DNA from 3 places in the uncultured Alteromonas sp. genome. Region 1 is predicted to be linked to each of the others. Evidence: predicted binding sites of a transcription regulator. Region 1 holds the regulator's gene; each other region holds the start of a gene.
What was found. The regulator ArgR, encoded in region 1, controls arginine synthesis, uptake and breakdown. The targets are predictions, from matches to a motif close to ANTGAATANNTATTCANT.

Region 1 (5,459 bases):
CCTTTACGGTTCTATACATTGGTAAAATAAATATTACTTTTTTCTCTCTTAATATTTATTTAAAGGTAACGCTGTATATTAATTAAAATAGAAATGAAGAAGTAATGTGAGGGGGTAAATAGTGTGTAGATATTGTGTATGAATTTTGTGGGTTTAGCGCAGAAAAGGCGCAGGTTTTGCGCAAATTCAGTATAGTTAAATCTGGCTTGAAGTAAAAGTGGGTGAGGGCGTTTCAGTACAGATTGAAAAGTGGAAGAAAGTTACTGTAATTACAATTAATGACAATGGTATTTTTGTGGGTTTTAGAATTTATACGTTGGTGAATAATAGGATGTTTTTAGTGGTGGTGATATTATTTAATTTTAAAGGTTGAGTTTAAATGTTGCTGTTTTTATCTAAGGATGGATTTTATAATTAATTTCTAGTTTTCAAATTCTTTACTTTTCTTTTCTTACTCTTTTCTGAGTCTGTGATAATTTAAATACACAGCTACCAAGTTGTTTTGTATCTCCCTGGTACAAATTCTTTACCGCCATCTTGTGATGGCGGTTTTTTTTGCTCAAAAATTAAGGCTGTGCCTTAGACATTCTCGAATAGGTCTTCCACACGTTGTCGTAACTCTTCAATAAGTGTCACGTCGGCAGGGGCGATAAAAATAGTGTCGTCGCCGGCTATGGTGCCAAGTACACCATCTTTTTTGCTTAATGAGTCAAGCAAGCGTGCAATGAGTTGCGCTGCACCTGGGCTGGTGCGAATAATCACCATCACATTATTATGCACAATGTCGAGAACAAGTTGCTTTAACGGGCTTTTAGCGGTAGGCATACCCAGTTCAGGCGGCAGGCAGTACACCATATCGCCACGGGCATTGCGGGTACGTACCGCGCCAAACTTACTTAGCATGCGGGAAATTTTAGATTGACTAATATTGTCATGACCTTGAGTTTTAAGGGCATCCACTATTTCACCCTGGGATCCATAGCTTTCCGCTTTTAAAATTTCTTTAAAGGCTTTAATCAGTTGCTCTTGTTTTGCGTTGGCCATAGCGTCCTGCACAGTAGTTAGCGGTAATAAGTTAAATGGTCATTAACGATTTATCATATATTGTGCCTTACAGGTGACCTTTGCGCAATTTAATTGCATAATCATGCATGATAGTGAATATCAACGTAAAAATGCCTTAAATGGCCGTATTAAGACCATCAGATGATTGAGTTTTCCCCCGCGTTGCATTAGTGTGACGTTCCGTTTAAATACGTGAGTAATCCCATAGGAGAAATGGTATGAAAGTAGCCGTGTTAGGTGCTGCCGGTGGTATTGGCCAAGCGCTGTCTTTGTTGTTAAAAACACAATTGCCAGCTGGTTCTGAGCTAGCGCTTTACGATGTAGCGCCAGTTGTTCCTGGTGTAGCTGTTGATTTGAGCCACATCCCAACTGCAGTAAAAGTAACCGGTCACGGTAAAGATGACCTAGCTGGTGCATTAACAGGTACAGACGTTGTTCTTATTCCTGCTGGTGTTCCGCGTAAGCCGGGCATGGATCGTTCAGACTTGTTCAACATTAATGCTGGTATTGTTAAGAACCTTATTGAAGGTGTTGCTGACAATTGTCCAGATGCTTGTGTTGGTATTATTACTAACCCAGTTAACACAACAGTGGCAATTGCTGCTGAAACGCTTAAAGCGAAAGGTGTTTATAACAAGAACAAATTGTTCGGTGTTACTACCCTTGACGTAATTCGCGCTGAGACTTTCGTTGCTGAGCTTAAAGACGTAGACGTTGCTTCTGTACACGTACCGGTAATCGGTGGTCACTCAGGCACAACTATCCTTCCTTTGCTTTCGCAAGTTGAAGGTGTTGAGTTCTCTGATGATGAAGTTTCAAGCCTAACGACTCGTATCCAAAATGCAGGTACTGAAGTTGTTGAAGCTAAAGCTGGCGGCGGTTCTGCAACCCTATCTATGGGTCAAGCAGCTGCACGTTTCTGCTTATCATTGGTTGCAGCAATGCAAGGTGAGAACGTGGTTGAATACACTTACGTTCAAACTGACGACAGCGACGATGCTGCATTCTTCGCTCACCCTGTTCGCCTTGGCGCAAACGGTGTTGAAGAAATCTTGCCATACGGCGAGCTAAGCGCATTTGAAGAAAAAGCGAAAAACGACATGCTTGAAGGCCTTCGTGGCGACATCAAGCTAGGCGTAGATTTCGTAACTGGCTAAGGATGTATTAGGCTCGGCATCCGATTTGAAATCAAATCGTAGCCACGCCGTAAATACATCCATGTAGGCTCCGCCACCGCATCCTTGCGGTGGAGGGGCTACTATTTAATTTCAAACCGTATACCTACCAACACCTACTCATCGCACTCAGTAAAAAATTCTTTTTGTAAGACAGCATCCATGCTGCTGACAGTTTGTTACGACCTTACTAATCCTGCCTTTTTGTTTGTAGGCTCCGCTACTGCATCCTTGGCACGGGAGGGGCTACTATTTAATTCCAAACCGTATACCTACCAACACCTACTCATCGCACTCAGTAATAAATTCTTTTTGTAAGACAGCATCCATGCTGCTGACAGTTTGTTACGACCTTACTAATCCTGCCTTTTTGTTTGTAGGCTCCGCTACTGCATCCTTGGCACGGGAGGGGCTACTATTTAATTTCAAACCGTATACCTACCAACACCTACGCATCGCACGCAATAAAAAATCCTTTTTGTAAGACCGCATCCACGCTGCTGACAGTTTTTCACGACCTTACTAATCCTGCCGTTTTGTTTGTGGCCTCTGCAGAACAGCTCGGCCTAATAAATAGCTACTTCCTATAATAGCCATGCCGGATAACAACCAGCCGTAAATACTTCCCTGTAGGCTCCGCTACTGCATCCTTGGCAAGGGATGGGCTACAATCTAATTTCAAAACGAAATCGACACTGATTTCATACCCATGTGTACGCCGCTATTCTACTTGGGGCGCAGTATGGCGCTTAGTTGTGAATTCTATAGAGGGTAAACGTCATACTTTCTAGTGGTCTGTTTTTATAAACTGAATAAGCATAGCCGTTTAATACATTCGACGACCGAATGGTAAATAACAGTGAGTTGGCAAAAGTGGGATGTGATGTTTTAACGGTATAAACGCTTCCTTCTTTGAGAATATCTTCAGGGTTAAAGCTAGTCTGATTGGTATAGCTGCTACCATTTATAAATCGCACTAAGCGGCCTTCTTTGTTCGGGTAAATCTCAATACTTATGAGTTCATTTTTACCACTAATACGCATAATGCCTACCCACAAGCCAAATATATCGTCAGTAGCTGAGTTAGCTAATGCTTCTATTGAACCTCGGTACATATCGATAAAGTTGCGCACGGAAGATTGGTTCTTCTGCTTATCCAACTGATAGGTACTACTTAAGATAGGCTTATTGTTTTTATTGGTAGTCGATTCTAATACTTGGTAACCGGTGTCTATGTAGGGAGATAAAATTAAATGTTTAACATATCCATCTTCATAAGAAGGAAGTGTTATTTCGCAATTTAGCGTATTGCATTCAATATGGTCATTATCAAAGGGTAGGCGTCGGATATGGCGAAACGCATTGCCTATACCTGCTTCAAACAGGAAGTGTTCCCCGTTTTCATTTATCTGGAGTAATTTATAATTATAGTTAGACTCACTCACGCCTTCCCACAGCCCTGGGGGCAAAGTAAGCGGCTCTGATTGCGCTGTTACGGGCATTAGCGCAAAGTAAAAGGCAAGGAGCAAGCTTATAAATAGTCTGTACAAGTGAGACTTCCTTTCTTAGGGATTAACTCTAAATTCGATTGTTTATCCTACGATATGTCAGGAAAGTTTTACAAAAAAAAGAGACAAAAGTCCTAGAAAATTCATAATCATTGTCTACGCTTTCTTTAGTTAATTCTGCATGAGCGAGTTGACGGATAGATTTATAAGGCCTTGTTTTCTCGACGTAAGGTTTAATTTTTTCTAATCGTTAAACCTATTCGTCCACATCTAAAAAACTGACTGTCTTAACTACAACCGAATAATTAGAATAAAGCTATACCAATTAATAGTTTTAATTGATGAAATCCTTTGTCGAACACCGAAGAGGTACAGTAAATGAGTAATGCAAAGCTAGGCGATGTAAATGATTCAGAAAGAAAGTGTCCCGTTATGCACGGTGGCCTTACAGCGACCGGCAGCACTAATATGGATTGGTGGCCTGAAGCACTAAATCTAGATATTTTGCATCAGCACGATACCAAAACAAATCCGATGGGCGACGACTTTGATTATCGCGAAGCCGTAAAGTCACTTGATTTCGATGAATTGAAAAAAGACATGATAGCGCTGATGACTGACTCTCAGTCTTGGTGGCCGGCCGATTGGGGACACTATGGTGGCCTAATGATCAGAATGTCGTGGCACGCCGCAGGTTCTTATCGTATTGCAGATGGTCGTGGTGGAGCATCTACGGGTAACCAACGTTTTGCGCCGCTAAATTCATGGCCGGATAACGTTAACCTTGATAAAGCGCGCCGCTTATTGTGGCCAATCAAGAAGAAATATGGCAACAAGCTTAGCTGGGCTGATCTTCTAGTATTTGCTGGTACCGTTGCTTATGAAAGCATGGGGCTTAAGACTTACGGCTTTGCGTTTGGTCGGGAAGACATTTGGCATCCTGAAAAGGACACTTACTGGGGCGCTGAGAAAGAATGGCTAGCTCCTAGCGATGAGCGTTACGACGACGTTGAAACCCCAGACACAATGGAAAATCCATTAGCGGCAGTGCAAATGGGGCTTATATACGTTAACCCTGAAGGGGTGAATGGTAAACCTGATCCGCTTAAAACAGCGCTTCATGTAAGAGAAACTTTTGCCCGTATGGCCATGAACGACGAAGAAACCGTTGCGCTAGCTGCTGGTGGACACACTGTCGGAAAGTGCCATGGTAACGGCAGCGCAGAGCGTTTAGGGCCAGATCCTGAAGGTGCTGATATTGTTGAGCAAGGTCTAGGCTGGATGAACCACGAAACTCGTAGTATCGGCCGTGATACAGTTTCAAGCGGCATTGAAGGAGCGTGGACAACTCATCCAACACAATGGGATAACGGTTACTTCGAATTGCTACTTAACTACGACTGGGAATTGAAAAAATCACCAGCGGGCGCAGAGCAATGGGAACCTATCGACATTAAAGAGGAAGACAAGCCTGTTGATGTTGAAGACCCATCAAAACGTTATAACCCTATTATGACTGATGCAGATATGGCCATGAAAATGGACCCAATCTACCGTGAGATTTCTGAGAAGTTTTACAACAACCCAGACTACTTCAGTGAAGTATTTGCTAAAGCGTGGTTTAAGTTAACCCACAGAGATTTAGGGCCTAAAGTTCGTTACATCGGGCCGGAAGTACCTGAAGAAACGTTAATTTGGCAAGATCCTGTAC
Region 2 (5,459 bases), on a different contig from region 1:
TGTTCACCTGCTTTCGGTCTTACCAACAATGGCGTTAAATCAAGGCGGTTTTGCTTCGCAGTCACACCGTCTATCACTTTTAATAGCTCAGTACGGCCAACAAGGTCGTCAAACTTGGTCACGCCAAGGGCTGCCATAATTTCACGTACTTCTTGGGCAATAAACTTAAAGTAGTTCATAACCATGTCTGGCAAACCAATGAAGTGGTCGTCACGAAGCTTTTGATCTTGTGTTGCTACACCGGTTGCACAGTTGTTCAAGTGACAAATACGTAAGTATTTACACCCTAACGCCACCATGGGACCAGTACCAAAACCGAAGCTTTCAGCACCTAAAATACCCGCTTTCACTACGTCTAAACCTGTTTTAAGGCCGCCGTCAGTTTGAACGCGTACTTTATGGCGAAGGCCGTTTTCAATGAGCGCTTGCTGTGTTTCAGATAAACCTAATTCGAACGGGCTTCCAGCATATTTAACCGACGTAAGTGGGCTTGCGCCTGTACCGCCATCGTAGCCTGATACCGTAATAAGATCTGCATAGGCTTTTGCTACACCGGTAGCAATAGTTCCTACACCAGGTTCAGACACTAACTTCACTGAAATAAGTGCAGTTGGGTTCACCTGTTTCAAATCGAAAATAAGCTGGGCTAAATCTTCAATTGAATATATATCGTGGTGCGGTGGAGGCGAAATAAGGGTTACACCAGGCACTGAGAAACGTAACTGTGCAATGTACTTATTCACTTTGTCGCCAGGTAACTGACCACCTTCACCAGGCTTCGCGCCCTGTGCCACTTTAATTTGAATAACATTCGCATTTACTAAGTAATGCGGTGTTACCCCAAAGCGACCAGAAGCAACCTGCTTAATTTTCGAGTTCTTTTCAGTACCAAAGCGTGATGGATGTTCACCACCTTCACCTGAATTCGACTGCCCGCCTAAACGGTTCATGGCAATCGCTAACGCTTCATGCGCTTCAGGACTTAACGCGCCTATAGACATTGCTGCCGTATCAAAACGCGGGAATAAGTTCTGTGCGTCTTCAACTTCGCTTATATCCACTGGCTCGCTTTGTGGGTCGAGCGCTAGCAGGTCACGAATGTGCGCAGGAGAGCGCTCGTTAACCAGTTTCGCATACTGCTGGTAATCGCTGTATTCGCCGGACATTACTGCTTTTTGCAGAGTGCTGACTACATCTGGGTTATACGCATGGTATTCGCCGCCGTGTACATACTTAAGCAAACCACCGTGATCAACAGGCTTACGTTTTAACCAAGCAACGCGGTTTAGATTAACCGTATCTTGTTGGAAGTCGTCAAAATCGGCTCCCTGTAAGCGCGAGGTAACGCCTCTGAAGCACAATTCCATTACCGCATCGTTAATACCGATAGCTTCGAATAGCTTCGAGCTACGGTAGCTCGCCACGGTACTGATACCCATTTTCGACATTATCTTGTACAAGCCCTTGTTGATACCTTTACGGTAGTTCAACGTGGCTTGCATAGGTGAAATGTCTAATTCGCCTTTCTCACAAAGCTGTTCAATGGTTTCGTAGGCTAAGAACGGATAAACCGCTGTAGCACCTAAACCAATGAGTACGGCAAAGTGATGTGGGTCACGGGCACTGGCGGTTTCTATTACTACGTTCGCGTCGCATCGTAGTGATTTATCAACTAAACGGCGCTGTACTGCACCAACGGCCATAGCAGCTGGAATAGGTAAGCGGTTTTGTCTGATATTGCGATCGGATAAAATCACGAACGCCGCACGCTTTTGTTTAACTAAGTGTTCTACTTCGTTACAAATACGCTCGATGGCTTTCTTCAAGCCCTCTTGCGGTTGATACTGAAGTTCAACCACTTCTGAATAGTAGTTATCAGGATTAAATTCACGTAGCTGTTTTAAATCGGTATACATCAGTATTGGCGAGTTAAACAATACGCGGTCTGCATAACCTGAGGTTTCGCTGAATACGTTTTGCTCGCGGCCAATACAGGTGGCTAGCGACATTACGTGGTTTTCACGTAATGGATCGATAGGCGGGTTAGTTACCTGTGCAAACTGCTGACGGAAGTAATCGTAAACGGTACGCTGGCGTGAAGACATAACCGCCATTGGCGTATCATCACCCATAGAGCCAACGGCTTCTTGACCGTCTTTCGCAAGTACTTTAATAACTTGCTGAATTTCTTCATAGCTATAGCTGAACTGCTTATGGAATACCGAAATGGTGTCGTCATCAAAAACGCGCTTTCCAATCAGTGAAGCATCTAGCTCTTCAATAGGCGTTAAATGACGAATATGCTTATCGAGCCACTCTTTATAAGGATGGCGCGCTTTTAATTCTTCATCAATTTCAGTGGAACGCCAGATTTTACCTGTGTAGGTATCAACCGCTAGCATTTCACCTGGGCCTACGCGGCCTTTTTCAATAACGTCAGCTTCTTCGTAATCCCAAATGCCCACTTCTGAGGCAAGGGTAATGAAGCCATTTTTGGTGATAACGTAGCGGGCAGGGCGAAGACCATTTCGGTCTAGGTTACATGCCACGTGGCGGCCGTTCGTTAATACGATACCGGCAGGGCCATCCCATGGTTCCATATGCATCGAGTTAAACTCGTAAAATGCACGTAGGTCGTCATCCATGGTTTTGTTATTTTGATAAGCAGGTGGCACTAATAAACGCATGGCACGGAACAAATCCATCCCACCGGCTAAGAATAGCTCAAGCATGTTATCAAGTGACGATGAATCAGAACCTTCGGTATTAACAAAAGGGGCTGCTTCTTTCAAATCAGGGATAAGCGGCGTAGCAAATTTAGAGGCACGTGCCATTGCCCAATCTCGGTTACCTTTAATGGTATTAATTTCACCATTATGGGCCAAGAAGCGGAACGGTTGAGCCAATGGCCAACGTGGAAGCGTATTGGTTGAAAAGCGCTGGTGGAATACACAAATAGCACTTTGCAGACGTTCGTCGGCTAAATCTAAATAGAAGGCGGGTAAGTCTTTCGGCATTACCAAGCCTTTATAAATAGTGACCAAACCTGATAGGCAGGCAACATAAAAATCTGGATCGCTTTCAAGACGCTTTTCAGCGCGTCGACGCACCATATAAAGGCGGCGTTCAAGATCGCGCTTGCGCCAACCTGCTGGTGCATTCACAAATACTTGTTCTATTTGTGGCACGCCGGTAAGAGCAAGTTCACCCAATACAGAGCGATCGACAGGCACTTCGCGCCAGCCAACAACACTAAGGGTTTCTTTTTCAAGTTCTTCATTCAACACCTCACGCGCAGTTTGCGCAAGGGCCTGGTCCTGGCTTAGAAAGATCATGCCAACGCCGTATTTTTTGCTGAGTTTCCAGCCATTTTCTGCGGCGATAGTATGGAAGAACGCATCCGGTTTCTGTAGTAATAAACCACAGCCGTCTCCGGTTTTCCCGTCAGCGGCAATACCGCCTCGATGCTGCATACGGTCTAAACCGTGAATAGCAGTTTCTACTAGCGTATGGCTAGCTTCTCCGTGGGTATGGGCGATTAAGCCAAATCCACAGTTATCCCGGGAATCGTTGGGGTTGTATAAACTCATCTCTTAACTCCTTCAACCTTTGACTGGGGCAAGGTGTGCGTTGCGTGTAGATGCGCCTAGGTATTGCGTATCACAACATTGTTCAGACGTCTTTTGTCGAGCTGGCACTATTACCGCTCTATGCGCCTTTTCTTGTCGTTATTTATTATTAGAGGATTCCAGTCGTGTTCCGCATTTTTATGCATTATTGCTTTGCGGGGCGTACAAAATACCTATATTGATATGTAAAATCAAACGCTAAAATTAAGGGTATAGCAAAGATTTAGCATATAGTTTAAAATTATCAATACTTTCATGATGTTAAACTTTTAAATTCATCTTTGTAACAAAAATGTTATAACCCGATATATCGTTCTATTGGTAGGCAATGAAATTCAAGTAAGTGACTTGGAATCGCTAAAAGTGAATAAAAATTCACATTGAAGGATTTAATATCTAGTCAAAGGCATGTTTTCTGTATTTTTATGTAGTTGTTCATTCTTTATATCCAGCCTACCAGAATCATTTGCAGTTGTACAAAAATTACACCATGGTGAATCAATTCCTATAAACAACATTCTATTGTTCAGTAGATACGGTGTCTGTCAGCATTTCCGTAATGCATAAAGCCTGATAGGATATGCTGAATATAATCCTAAAAATAAGTCGTTCATGCATTCAGATTCACCAAACGATTCTTGGGCTATTCGTTTTGCGCAGTTTGTACAGCGCTTCGGTACGCTTAAGTTAAGTATTCTGTTCGTTGTATTTTCGCTGGTATTTACGCTTGGCGGCTCTTACGTAATTCGCGTAAGCATGGGCAGTGCAGTACAGCCTGATGACTTTATCAGCGCGGTTATACTCACCATGCTTTCGGCACCTTGGGTACTGTACTTTTTTAGCGAACTTATAAAGCAGTTAGAAAATTCACGTACCAATCTTAAAGAAGTGGTAAGCCAACTAGAGCGCTTGCGAGAAGAAGATGTTTTTCTTAACCGTGAGCTGCAAACAAATATCCGCCAATTAAATCACGAAATTGAGCAGCGTAAATTAGCGCAAGAAGAGCGTGAAGCCTTATTTAAAGACTTAGAGCGTGAAATTCAGGATAAATCTGAACAAGAAGCGCAAGCCCGCCGCTTATCTACCTTGCTGCGCTCGATTATCGATGCCTCGCCAGATCTTATTTACTACCGTAATGAAGAAGGGCGCTTTGCGGGCTGTAACCGTATAGCAGAACTCATGACGGGTAAAACAGAGCAGGAACTGCTTGGTTTAACCCCTACCGATGTTTATGAAGAAGACTTGGCGCGACAAATCGTCGCCAGTGATCACGAAGTACTAGAAACTAACGCCAGTATTACCGAAGAGTTATGGCTACGCTTTGCCGATGGCCGCCGTCGCTACTTCGAAATGAAGCGAGTTCCATTCTTCGATAAAGAAGGTAACCGTTTAGGCTTGCTATCATTTGGTCGAGACATGACTGAACGTAAACAAGCAGAAAATGCAGCAGCGAAAGCCAGTACCGACAAAACGCGCTTTATCGCTACGATTAGCCACGAACTACGTACGCCGTTAAACGGTATTGTTGGCTTAAGTAGAATGCTGCGCGATACCGAATTAAACGAAGAGCAATTTAGCTGGGTAAGTACTATTTATGCCAGTGCTATCACGCTTGGCAATATCTTTAACGATATTATCGATTTGGATAAGCTGGATAGAGATAAAGTTGAGCTTAGTTTAAAGACTGTATCGCTTCGCGACTTCACCGAAGAGCTAAGCAGTATTATTCGACTATTAGCGGGTGATAAACAGCTAGAGCTTAAGACTACGATTAAAGAGCCTCTTCCGAGATTAGTTGAAGTCGATGGCACGCGCCTGCGCCAAATTTTG
Region 3 (5,459 bases), on a different contig from region 1:
AAACTTCACCTTTTAGCACGTGCATTGCCTCGTAAATAGGGAAAACCGATGAAACCATTTTTGATTGCACCCTCAATTCTGTCTGCCGATTTTGCCCGGCTAGGAGAAGAGGTAGAGAACGTACTGAGCGCAGGTGCCGATGTGGTTCATTTTGATGTAATGGATAATCACTATGTGCCCAACCTCACATTTGGCCCTATGATCTGCGAGGCTTTAAGAAAATATGGCATTACTGCACCTATTGATGTGCATCTGATGGTGAAACCGGTTGATGACTTAATCGAAAAATTTGCCGATGCCGGTGCCACTTATATTAGTTTTCACCCTGAAGCATCAGAGCATATCGACCGCTCACTACAGCTTATTATTGATGCAGGGTGTAAACCTGGCTTAGTCTTTAACCCTGCCACGCCTTTGCATTATCTGGATCATGTCATGGACAAGTTACACCATATCCTTATTATGTCGGTCAATCCGGGCTTTGGTGGGCAAAAGTTTATTCCTAGCACTTTAGATAAAGTGCGCGCCGTTAAGCAACGAGTGTTACAAAGCGGTCACGATATAAGAATAGAAATTGACGGCGGCGTAAAAGTCGATAACATTCACGCCATTGCGGAAGCTGGCGCTGATATGTTTGTAGCCGGTTCAGCTATTTTTTCCGAGCCAGATTATCGCGCAGTTATTGATGACATGCGCAGTGAATTATCTCGTCTTTCTAAGGCGTAACTAAACAACGTTAACGTACAGGTACACATTATGAGTAACAAGCCTATTGTATTAAGTGGCTGTCAGCCTTCTGGACAACTTACCCTTGGTAACTACATGGGTGCGCTTAAACAGTGGGTTTCCATGCAAGACGATCATGATTGCCTATATATGTTGGTAGATTTGCACGCCATTACGGTTAGGCAAGATCCTAAGCAATTGTTTGAGGCCTCGCTTGATGGACTAGCTCTATACCTTGCCTGCGGTATTAATCCAGAGAAAAGCACATTATTTTTGCAGTCTCACGTGCCTCAGCACGCCCAGCTTTCATGGGTGCTAAATTGTTACACCCAAATGGGTGAACTAAATCGCATGACACAATTTAAAGATAAGTCGGCAAAAAACGAGAATAATATTAATGTTGGCTTATACGGTTATCCGGTATTAATGGCCGCAGATATTTTAATGTACCAAGCAGACAAAGTACCTGTTGGTGATGACCAAAAACAACACCTTGAGCTTACCCGTGATATCGCAAATCGTGTGAATAACTTGTACGGCGAAATATTGCGCGTACCTGAGCCTCATATCCCTGAGTTCGGCGCTCGTATCATGAGCCTACAAGAGCCTGAAAAGAAGATGTCGAAGTCTGACGTTAACCCAAATAACTTTATTGGTTTGCTTGAAGATCCTAAAAAGATTACTAAGAAAATTAAACGCGCGGTAACCGATTCAGACGAGCAAGCTAACATTTACTTCAATCCACAGGAAAAGCCAGGGGTATCGAACCTACTTACTTTACTGTCGCTGTCGACAGGTAAGACGATAGATGAGCTGGTTCCCGCTTACGAAGATAAAATGTATGGTCACTTGAAGGGTGACGTAGCAGAAGCGGTAGTGGGACTACTAGAGCCAATTCAGCAACGCTATGCCGATATTCGTACGAATCGTGACTACTTAAACGATGTCATGCGAAATGGCGCTGAAAAAGCATCAGCCCGCGCAGAAGAAACCCTTAAAAAGGTGTATGAAGCCGTTGGTTTTATTCCAAAGCCTTAACTAGTGTTGCATTGAACAGGTTAGATTGCCGTGTTGCTGTTAATTGATAATTTCGATTCATTTACTCACAATCTAGCCCGTTACCTTACTGAATTAGGTGCTTGCGTTAAAGTGGTGAGAAATAACGCCCTTAGCATTGCCGATATAGAAGCCTTATCGCCAAGTCATTTAGTGATTTCACCCGGGCCCTGTACACCTAATGAGTCAGGAATTAGCGTAGAGGTGATTAAGCACTTCGCTGGGAAAATTCCATTACTTGGTGTGTGCTTAGGCCATCAAGCCATCGGCCAGGTTTTTGGTGCTTCTGTTATCGGTGCAAAAGAAATTAAGCACGGCAAAACCTCTGCGCTCTTTCATAAAAACCGAGGCCTGTTTAATGGGTTTGAACAAGGTTACGCGGTAACTCGCTATCACTCATTGGTGCTTGATGAAAACCACTTCCCTAACGTTTTAAATATAGATGCGTGGTGCGTGACTGATGATGGGGAAAAAGAGATTATGGGAATCTCTCATAACGCACTCCCTATCTGGGGTGTACAATTTCACCCTGAATCCTTACTAACCGAGTATGGTCACGATATTTTAAATGCTTTTCTAAATGCTTAGGCCGTCACTCTTATTTATTCTGCCAAGGGTTCAGAATAAACTTAAGCTATATGGCTTCCTGCCGATAAAAAAGTTCTGCAGTTATTCGCATTTGGCGTTGTTTTTGTTTACTTTTTATAGGTTAATCAACAAAGCGCCTTTGTAAGTAGTATATTTAGGAAGTAGGGCGACCCAATGCACGGCATCTATGAACAGACGCACGAACAGTTACTTAGCAGGAGCTACTTTAAGATGACGACCCCAGCATCGACCCCGCCGCCTATCGATGAGCGCTTTGAGAGCCTATTAATTTCTCCAGAGCTTGCGATGAAAATGCTGGGAAAGCGTGGTCCTGGTGAAATCAGCTTTGAACAATCTGAACAAGGTGACGCCCGCAGACAATTACTTCACGTAGAAAAAGTCGCTATTGAGAATAAGCGCCTAAAAGCGCAATCTGATGCCTCATATACCGAAACAGTTAATCATTACTTGCATGAAGTCTTGTTAGGTGAGCTTACCGAGCAGCTATCGTTTACCTCCGACGTTTTCAACAACACATTAAATTTAAGTGATGACACGGGTGCTTTACTCGACGCGCTATCGGTACGCGCGGCATCGGTATCAAAACTAGAACCTATTGCAGCTAACTTACCTTGGCTTTATGACGAGTTGATGCAAGTCGTGAACTCTCCGGCTTTTAGAAGACGAGACTCCAAAGGTAGGGTAATCGTGGTGGAAACTTTCAGAACGGCACTTAGCTTCTTAGGCATTGAGAATTTACGCCTGCTTATTCCTTCTCTTATTGTAAAACGTGCCATGCCTCAGGTAACCGACCCGTACCCTTGCATTAAACTTAAACTCACTCAGTTTGCGCACGGCACGGCGGTATCCGCTAGGCACCTCGCGCCGCACTATAAGCTTAACCCGGTTCAGGCTTATAGTTTTGGTATGCTCAGTCAATTAGGTCGCTGTGCCATCATCCGCTTGTACTTCAAGTTGTTTGATAAGGTGCAGCTTCACCTATTGACCGAAAGCCAAAAAGACAAAGAGCGCATGCGTCATGAAGCTTTATTAAAGCTGGCACCATCGGCGAATTACCTAATTGCATTACAAGATGAATATGCTGATGCATTATCCGCCGACCTTATTGAAAACATGATGTTGAAACGCTTATTTATTGGTGATGCGATGCGTCAATGTGCCAACAGAGAGCCCTGTGAAGTAGGCTCCATGTCTAAGCTTCTACATCAAGCTCGCACCTATTCGAAGGTAAGAATGCTGCATCAATCACGTATGGTTGAAGTGGCAGAGGTAAAACCAATGATTAAAGAACAAGAATATCCATCAGGTGCATTGGAAAAACTAAGATCTGTTGATATTTTCACCCTTCCTTTATCAAGGGAGGAAGAAAACAGCTAATTTTTTGTGGATATTCATGCAAATTAGCCAAATATCTCCTTTTACCCTCATTTGACCCACGCCAGATCAACGCGCTCTGGCTGTGAGATTACACACCTAATTCACCTTTTAATTACACTATTCCTAAACAATATGGCTTAGTAGTAAATAGTTATTCACTTTTCCTGCAAATTAAGCCAGAGTCCTTGTATATAAAGGGCTGCAGCCATTCACAAACAAGACAACTCCTTAAAAAAATGGCATACTCTCCGGTAATTTCGTTTATTTTTCCGCCTGCTCGAGGTCTATTGTACCGACACGGGCGCTTAAAACAGAGGTAACAAAAATGACAGTAACTCGCGCAACGTTTGATGAAGTGATGGTGCCTAACTACAATCCTGCGGGCATGGTACCCGTACGCGGAGAAGGTTCGCGTGTATGGGATCAAGATGGTGCTGAGTACATCGACTTCGCTGGCGGTATTGCCGTGAACGTACTAGGTCATTGTCACCCTGAACTCGTTAAGGCGCTTAACGAACAAGGCAGTAAGTTGTGGCACTTGAGTAACGTATTCACCAATGAGCCAGCCCTTCGCTTAGCCTCTAAACTGGTCAATGCCACGTTTGCAGAGAAAGTGTACTTTGCTAACTCAGGCGCAGAAGCCAATGAAGCCGCATTAAAATTAGCACGTCGTTTCGCATTAGATAACTACGGTGAAGATAAAAACCAAATTATTGCCTTCAACAAAGGGTTCCACGGCCGTACTTTCTTTACCGTAACCGTTGGCGGACAGGCCGCATATTCAGATGGTTTTGGTCCTAAGCCTGGTGCTGTTGAGCATTGCGACTATAACGATTTAGCCGCTTTCGAAGCATTAATCTCAGACAACACATGTGCCGTTATGATGGAACCCCTTCAAGGCGAAGGCGGAATCATCTCTCCTGATATTGAATTTATCAAAGGCGTGCGTGAGTTGTGTGATAAGCACAATGCCTTGCTCATTTTTGATGAAGTGCAATCGGGTGTTGGCCGTACTGGTCACCTGTATGCCTATATGGGCTTAGATGTGACACCTGACATTTTAACTACCGCAAAATCGTTAGGCGGTGGCTTCCCTATTGGCGCTATGCTAACAACTACTGACATTGCCGCGCATTTAAAAGCAGGTACGCATGGAAGTACCTACGGCGGTAATCCACTAGCCTGCGCTGTAGCTGAAAAAGCCTTTGATATTGTTAACCAGCCTGAAGTACTTGAAGGCGTGCTACACAAAGAAGCCTTGTATCGTGAGCTTTTAACAGCCATCAACGACAAGTACGAGGTATTTTCTGAAGTACGTGGGCAAGGTATGTTGCTTGGCTGCGCGTTAAACGAAAAATACCAAGGCCGCGCTCGCGACTTTATGATGGCCGCAACAAAAGAACACCTTATGTGTTTAATTGCTGGCGCTAACGTTATTCGTTTTGCTCCTTCTTTGGTTATTCCTGATGAAGATATTAAAGAAGGTCTAGCCCGCTTTGAACGTGCCGTTGCCGCTGTTGTGAACGCCGAATAAACGCCAATTTAGCGAGTAGCGAACATGAATATAATTCGCCCTATTACACAAGCTGATTACCAGGCTTTGTACGACATTGCAGTAGAATCAGGTATTGGGTTTACCTCGTTGCCGGTTAACGATGATCTGCTGCATAGAAAAGTCGACCGTGCGCAAG

Region 2: the regulator ArgR is predicted to act here: its motif matches at 3,759-3,776, upstream of gltB (glutamate synthase large subunit).
Region 3: the regulator ArgR is predicted to act here: its motif matches at 3,911-3,928, upstream of AAC006_RS06005 (aspartate aminotransferase family protein).

Annotation. Positions count from the first base shown of each region.
Region 1 is NZ_CAXBMP010000019.1:1,381-6,839, forward strand. Features, by position in the region: gene argR (transcriptional regulator ArgR) at 580-1,044, opposite strand; gene mdh (malate dehydrogenase) at 1,284-2,222, shown strand; gene AAC006_RS14245 (methionine sulfoxide reductase) at 2,990-3,790, opposite strand; gene katG (catalase/peroxidase HPI) at 4,127-5,459, shown strand, end outside.
Region 2 is NZ_CAXBMP010000008.1:62,676-68,134, reverse strand. Features, by position in the region: gene gltB (glutamate synthase large subunit) at 1-3,590, opposite strand, end outside; gene arcB (aerobic respiration two-component sensor histidine kinase ArcB) at 4,242-5,459, shown strand, end outside.
Region 3 is NZ_CAXBMP010000005.1:112,507-117,965, forward strand. Features, by position in the region: gene rpe (ribulose-phosphate 3-epimerase) at 49-726, shown strand; gene trpS (tryptophan--tRNA ligase) at 757-1,764, shown strand; gene AAC006_RS05995 (aminodeoxychorismate/anthranilate synthase component II) at 1,795-2,370, shown strand; gene AAC006_RS06000 (HDOD domain-containing protein) at 2,602-3,768, shown strand; gene AAC006_RS06005 (aspartate aminotransferase family protein) at 4,094-5,302, shown strand; gene astA (arginine N-succinyltransferase) at 5,327-5,459, shown strand, end outside.